DNA from 3 places in the Clostridium malenominatum genome. Region 1 is predicted to be linked to each of the others. Evidence: riboswitches for the same ligand, from Rfam matches in the RefSeq annotation. Region 1 holds a riboswitch; each other region holds the start of a gene.
What was found. Region 1 has a riboswitch for thiamine pyrophosphate ahead of ABDZ69_RS05445 (TatD family hydrolase). Riboswitches for the same ligand answer to the same signal wherever they lie in the genome.
Positions count from the first base shown of each region.

Region 1 (2,274 bases):
AAAGGCGCTATGGCAATGGTTGGAATAGTTTGTGATATAACCAGTATTGGATAGAAGGACTTTTTAATAATTTGAAAACTATCCATTAAAATAGCAAGTATAAAGGCAAATACTAATGATAATCCAAACCCTACAAAGGCCTCATATAAAGTTACCTTTGTGTGGGTTATAATTAAATTAAAATCGCCCTTTAAAGCTTCTACTATATCCGTAGGCGATGGAACAATATAGTTTGGAACTTTATTTACTTCCACTATAATCTGCCAAAGTAAAGTTATGAGTAGTATAGTGCCTATAGGATATAACTTACTATCTATATTTGTAGATTTTTTCATCCATAGTTACCCCTTCACTTTTGTAGTCAATCTTTACTACAGAGCAAACCCTTGCTGCTCCTTCTTCTACACATATTTCCTGTGCCCTTTTAACAATTTGTAGTAAAGTGTCTAGCTCACCCTCCATAGTTGTCTCCATAGGTCCAACTTCGTATTTTACTCCCATAGAAGCTATATATTCTATAACCTTATCCACTACCGGATAAATTTTTTCCTCTGGAACGCTTGGTATAACTTGAATACTTAAATTAACATTAGCCATATGTTTCACCTTCTTTCTTCATTTTAAATATTAATTAATGTTTTTAAATTATCTTCTATAGCTTTTTTAACTTCCTTTTCAGGAAGGTTTTTTATTGTTGAAATTTTATTGACTATATTTTTAATGTAGCTTGGATAACCATATTCTCCATTTACCCATTCTAGGGCAGTGGGACCATCTGTTTCCGTTAAAATCCTATCTATAGGAATTGTTTTCACTATTTCCTCCGTAAGTTTTGAATACCCAATATCTACACTAATAGTAAAATAGCATCCATATTCTATGAATTTTGATATTAAGTCCACGGGGCCACTGTACCAGTGGATTATTGGCGTTCTTAAATTGTACTGTTTTATTAAATCTAGTATTTCTCTTTCAGCACCCTTAGTATGTAAATTTGTTACTTTATTATACTCCCTAGCTTTTTCTAAAAAATATTTCAACACCTTTAATTGATTAGGATATCTTTCTCTTTCTAGAACCCAATGAAAATCAAGGCCAATCTCCCCGATTATAGGAGTTTCCTTTATATATTTTTCAAACCTGTCCAAATCCTTATAATTATTATGAGCTCTCCAAGGGTGAACTCCAAAGCATGGAATTATAATTTGATTGTCTTTGCTAAGGCTTCTTGCAAATAAATAACTTTCCTCATCCATAGAACAAGCTAAAGTTATAATATGATTTTCTCTTATATCCTTTAAAGCTTCATTTAATTTATCTCCATAAAGTTCTAAATGGTTATGAGCATCAACATACATTTATACATCTCCTCTGAGCATATTAAAAAATAAAAAGCACTGCTATAAAACAGTGCTTAGGTATACCTTTTAATTATGTTCGCTTTCCTACGTCGGTTTTATCCGCATCAGGTTCGAAGGGTTAAAGTTTTAAACTTCTCTCAGCCATAAGGCACCCCCAGCACTAGATATTAAATTTAAAATTAAAATCTTTCTAAGTTATTGTATCACTAATAGGTTATAAAATAAAGGTATTTTTAATTTTATTAACTAATATATTATTTAATAGCTCCTTGTATTTCATCCGCCATCATATTAGTCGAGTTAAAGCCACCTACAGATACATACCAAATATGAGAATTAAGATATATAATTTTATTATTCTTATAGGCTGATGTAGTCTTAATTAAATCATTTTCCAAAACCTGTTTAGCAGTAGTGTTATTACCTACAACAGCACCTCTATCTATAACAAATATATAATCTGGATTCTTTTCTACTACATATTCAAAGGAAACATTTTGTCCATGAGTAGATGTTTTTATATTCTTATCGGCAGGAGTAAATCCAAATCCCTTGTGTATAATACCAAACCTTGAGTCTTCCCCATAGGCACTTAATGATCCTTCATTCACCATAAGAATTAACGCATTTTTTCCACTGGATTCTATATCTTCTTTTAGCATTTTAATATTATCATGAGTTTTTTTAAGTTCTTTATCTACAAACGCTTCTTTATCAAATATTTTGCCCAGTACTCTCATATTACTATTAAATGAATCAATGTAGTTTTCATTGCTTATAGTAAGATAAACAGTTGGAGAAATCTTTTTAAATTCCTCATATAATTTAGCTTGTCTTGCAGAAATAATAACTAAATCAGGCTTAAGTTCATTTATTTTTTCAAAATTCGGCTCCTGTAAAGTTCCTACATTAA
Region 1 covers NZ_BAAACF010000001.1:1,084,429-1,086,702, reverse strand. The annotation lists gene ABDZ69_RS05455 (ABC transporter permease) at 1-335, opposite strand, end outside; gene ABDZ69_RS05450 (thiamine-binding protein) at 310-597, opposite strand; gene ABDZ69_RS05445 (TatD family hydrolase) at 621-1,358, opposite strand; TPP riboswitch at 1,426-1,527, opposite strand; gene ABDZ69_RS05440 (siderophore ABC transporter substrate-binding protein) at 1,616-2,274, opposite strand, start outside.

Region 2 (2,274 bases), on a different contig from region 1:
TTTGTTGTTTAAAATAAAGTAATCTGTAATGAGTATTGCAAATAAAGGCGCAAACACAGAACCTATCAAATATAAAAAGTTTTCATACTGAGTAATAGGAATAAATATTGCCATAAGCATCCCTAAGAAACAAACAACTAAAGCCGCAATTTTTTCACTTACTTTATTATTTATATTTACAAAGCTTACTCCAGCTGAATATACATCTAGAAAAGTTGTTGTAACAGTTGAAAAAAGAACTATTATTAATGCTACAAAGCCAAGTCCTGCTAAAAGTAAAATCTCTGTGATATCTGAAGTTCCTGCAAAAAGCGATGCACCTAAGCCAATAATATACATAAATGTACTTCCTATAAAATACCCTAGTGCACTTACTAACGTACCTGATTTTTCATTTTTTAAGTTTCGTGTGTAATCAGATATTAACGGAAGCCAAGATAAAGGCATTATAGCGCTTAATTCTACAGCTGCGCCAAAAGTCATCATATCCGTACCCATATACTCTCCAGATCCTGTCCCAAACACAGTGATTCCAAGAATCATAGTAAAAACAAATAATGCCCCTACAGCAACTATATTAATTTTAGATAAATTTGAAACACCAACTATGATCCATATAGCAATTAATATCGCAATCAATATGCACCATAAAATTTCATTTTGAAAATTCATTATATATTTTGTTCCAACATCAAATGCTTTTGATCCATTAATTATCATTACAGCTGTCCATCCAAGTAGCTGCATAATATTTAATATTGAAAAGAGATAAGAGCCATATTTCCCAAAAGAAATACGAGTCGATTCTATTGCCGAAAGTTTACTTTTTGCTCCAATAAATCCAGCAGCATAAAAAATAATCCCCCCGATTATATGTCCAATAAAAATAGCAATTATACCTCTCTTAAGCCCTAATGGCGCAATAAGTGCACCTGTAAGAATTTCAGCTATTGAAACTGCTGCCCCGAACCATAATAAGAATTGACTAAAGTTTGATAACTTTTTTTCCATAGTTTATTACATCCTTTCGTGCTTTTGGCAAAATAAAATGGGATATACCACGCAGTATATCCCATTAATTAACATTAAGTAATTAACATAAATCTCTTTCCCTACGTTGGCATTATCCAAATCAGGTTAAAGGGTCGAAACTTATTTGTTTCCTCTCAGCCTGCAACACAAGCTCCCCTGTTTCTATATTCTATTCTTTAACATTTTATCATCTAAATTTATATTTGTCAAAAACTTGTTTACAAGCTTTATTTTAAATAATCTAGTGCTACTTGTGCATAGGTTGCCGCACCAATTGGCATAGCATCTTCATCTATATCAAAGAAATTTGAATGATGGGAGTAACAGCAGTTTTTTTCTTCGTTGCGTCCACCCAAGAACATTAGGGCCCCTGGTACCCTTTGGGCATACTCTGAAAAATCCTCTGAACCCATAACCTTTGCCATGGGGATAAGATTTTCTTCTCCAATCAATTTAGATACAGTTTCTTTCACAAGCTTAACAATATTTTCATCGTTAATAGTTGGACTGCACATAAAATCATAATTAAATTCATATTCACATCCATAAGCTTCACAGGTACTTTTAATCATAGTTTCCATCCATTTTGCCATAGCTTCCCTGCTTTCCTGCGTAAAGGATCTATTGCATCCGCCTAATTCAGCCTTTCCAGGTAATACATTAAATCTTTCCCCTGCATTTATTGTTCCTACATTGATAACTATAGGATTTCTTATGTCATTTTGTCTAGTAACTATGGTATGAAACCCATTTAAAATAGCGTTCATACAAGTAATGGCATCTACTCCTTGCCAAGGAGAAGAACCATGACAGGATCTACCTTTTATTGTTAGTTTCCAAAAATCTACTGCCGCCATCATAGGGCCTGGTTGAATACTAACCTTGCCTACTGGTACATCTGACCATATATGCATTCCAAAGGTCATATCTACCTTAGGATTTTCTAACACCCCACCTTCAATCATCTTTTTAGCTCCACTTACTATTTCCTCAGCTGGTTGAAATATAAACTTTACAGTACCCTTTATTTCATCTTTCATTTCTAATAAAATTTTTGTAGCCCCAAGGAGCATTGCAATATGTGCGTCATGGCCACAAGCATGCATCATTCCTGGCGTTTTAGATGTATAAGCTAGTCCCGTTTCTTCATTTACGGATAGGCCATCTATATCCGCTCTCAGCGCAACAACTTTCCCTTCCTCTTTTCCTCTAAGTATTCCAAGTACGCCTGTTTCACAAGGG
Region 2 covers NZ_BAAACF010000006.1:23,354-25,627, forward strand. The annotation lists gene cytX (putative hydroxymethylpyrimidine transporter CytX) at 1-1,011, opposite strand, end outside; TPP riboswitch at 1,091-1,200, opposite strand; gene ABDZ69_RS14455 (M20 metallopeptidase family protein) at 1,260-2,274, opposite strand, start outside.
Region 2: another riboswitch for thiamine pyrophosphate. It lies ahead of cytX (putative hydroxymethylpyrimidine transporter CytX); the one in region 1 lies ahead of ABDZ69_RS05445 (TatD family hydrolase).

Region 3 (2,274 bases), 380 kb from region 1:
GTTATCCCAATCTCTTGCTCCCTTTATTCCTTTAGCTATATCTGCTGCATGGGCAGCAATTTTAGTAGCAATTATTCCTTCTTTCATATCTTCTAAATCTGGCAACCTCAAATGCTCCGCTGGAGTTACATAGCATAGAAAGTCTGCTCCATAGGTTGCTGCAATAGCTCCCCCTATAGCACTAGTAATGTGATCATATCCTGGCGCCACGTCTGTTACAATAGGTCCTAATACATAAAAAGGTGCATCATAACAAAGCTTCTTTTCTAAAACCATGTTTGCTTCAATTTCATTTAATGCCATATGTCCTGGTCCTTCTATCATAATCTGTACATTTCTTTCCCATGCTCTCTTAGTTAGTTCACCTAAAGTCATTAGTTCTTTTATTTGACTTGGATCTGTAGAATCGGCTATGGATCCAGGTCTACATGCATCTCCTAGACTTATAGTAACATCGTACTTTTCACAAATATCTAACAATCTATCATATTGTTCATAAAAAGGATTTTCTTTATTATTTAATTCCATCCAAGCATAAAGAAGAGAGCCTCCCCTGGATACTATGTTAGTAAGTCTTGGATTTCTCTTGAAAATTTCTGCTGTTTCTCTATTCATACCTGCATGTATTGTCATAAAATCCACACCATCTTTAGCATGAGTTTCAACAACTCTAAATAAGTCCTCTGCAGTTAAATCTTTTAATTCTTTATCATAAAAACCTACTGCGTCGTACATAGGAACGGTTCCAATCATTGCTGGTGACATATGTATAAGCCTTTGTCTAAATTCTTGAGTTTTTCCAAAACAGCTCAAGTCCATTATAGCTTCTGCTTTCATCTCTATTGCTTTTTTTACTTTTTCTAATTCCATCTCTATATTACAGCAATCCTTAGATATTCCCAAATTCACATTAATTTTAGTTCTAAGACCCTTGCCTATTCCTTCTGGGTCTATACTTAGATGATTTTTATTTGCTGGTATTGCAACCTTTCCTTGTGAAACTAACTCCATTAAATCTTCTACTCTCACCTTTTCTTTCTTTGCTACAATTTCCATTTCTTTTGTAATGATGCCTTTTTTAGCTGCATCCATTTGAGTTGAATAATTCATTAATCCCATCTCCTTTTTAATAAAAATAAAAGGGAAGCAAATGCTTCCCTCATAACCTTTTTATAATAAAAAAATCACAACTTTATATATAAAAATTGTGGTTAAATTATATAAAGCTCTTCCCTACGTTGGAATTATCCAAATCAGGTTATGAGGGTCTGAGATCACATCTCACTCTCAGCCTATTTATAGGCTCCCCTAGAAATATTCAATTTTCTTCAGTTTAAATTTAACATAATGATTAATGATTGTCAACATTTTACTTTTTTAAATTGATAGTTTTTTAAATGTTTAGATATTTAGTTAATGACAAAATTCCCAAGAAATTTTTATTATTATAAAATCTCCTGGGAATTTTCACTTTAACTATTAATTAGAAATCTAGTCATCTAGAAATCTTATTTAAAATATCTTCCTAATAATCCTTTGAAAGCTTGACCGTGTCTAGCTTCATCTTTACACATTTCATGTACTGTATCGTGAATTGCATCTAGGTTAAGCTTCTTAGCAAGTGTTGCTAAGTCTTTCTTTCCTTGACATGCTCCGTGTTCAGCTTCTACTCTTGCTTCTAAGTTCTTCTTAGTATCCGCCCAAACCACTTCTCCTAATAATTCAGCAAACTTTGCTGCGTGCTCAGCTTCTTCAAAAGCTATTCTCTTATAAGCTTCAGCTACTTCTGGATATCCCTCTCTATCAGCCTGTCTGCTCATAGCTAAGTACATTCCTACTTCTGTACACTCTCCCATAAAGTTTGCTCTTAATCCTTCTATAATTTCTGGATCTACGTCCTTAGCTACACCTATTCTATGTTCGTCAGCCCAAGCCATATCCTCAGTTTTTTCTATAAATTTAGTTGCAGGAGCTTTACATAATGGACACGCTTCTGGTGCCATTTCTCCTTCATGAACATATCCACATATTGTACAAACAAATTTTTTCATTATTAAATTCCTCCTAAAAACTTTAATTTTCTCATTTCTTATTTACAATTATTATTATATAATAATAATTATTAATTTGCAATAGTTTTTTAAAAGTTTTTATGGTTTTTTTCCAATGTTTACACATATATTATAAAGCATTAAAAGTTAACGGTAAATCTTACCGTTAACTTTTAATAAAAAATTTATAATTTATTTTTTCAACAGTTCTTTACCAGATATT
Region 3 covers NZ_BAAACF010000001.1:708,967-711,240, reverse strand. The annotation lists gene thiC (phosphomethylpyrimidine synthase ThiC) at 1-1,110, opposite strand, end outside; TPP riboswitch at 1,214-1,320, opposite strand; gene ABDZ69_RS03525 (NADH peroxidase) at 1,509-2,051, opposite strand; gene ABDZ69_RS03520 (aspartate ammonia-lyase) at 2,244-2,274, opposite strand, start outside.
Region 3: another riboswitch for thiamine pyrophosphate. It lies ahead of thiC (phosphomethylpyrimidine synthase ThiC); the one in region 1 lies ahead of ABDZ69_RS05445 (TatD family hydrolase).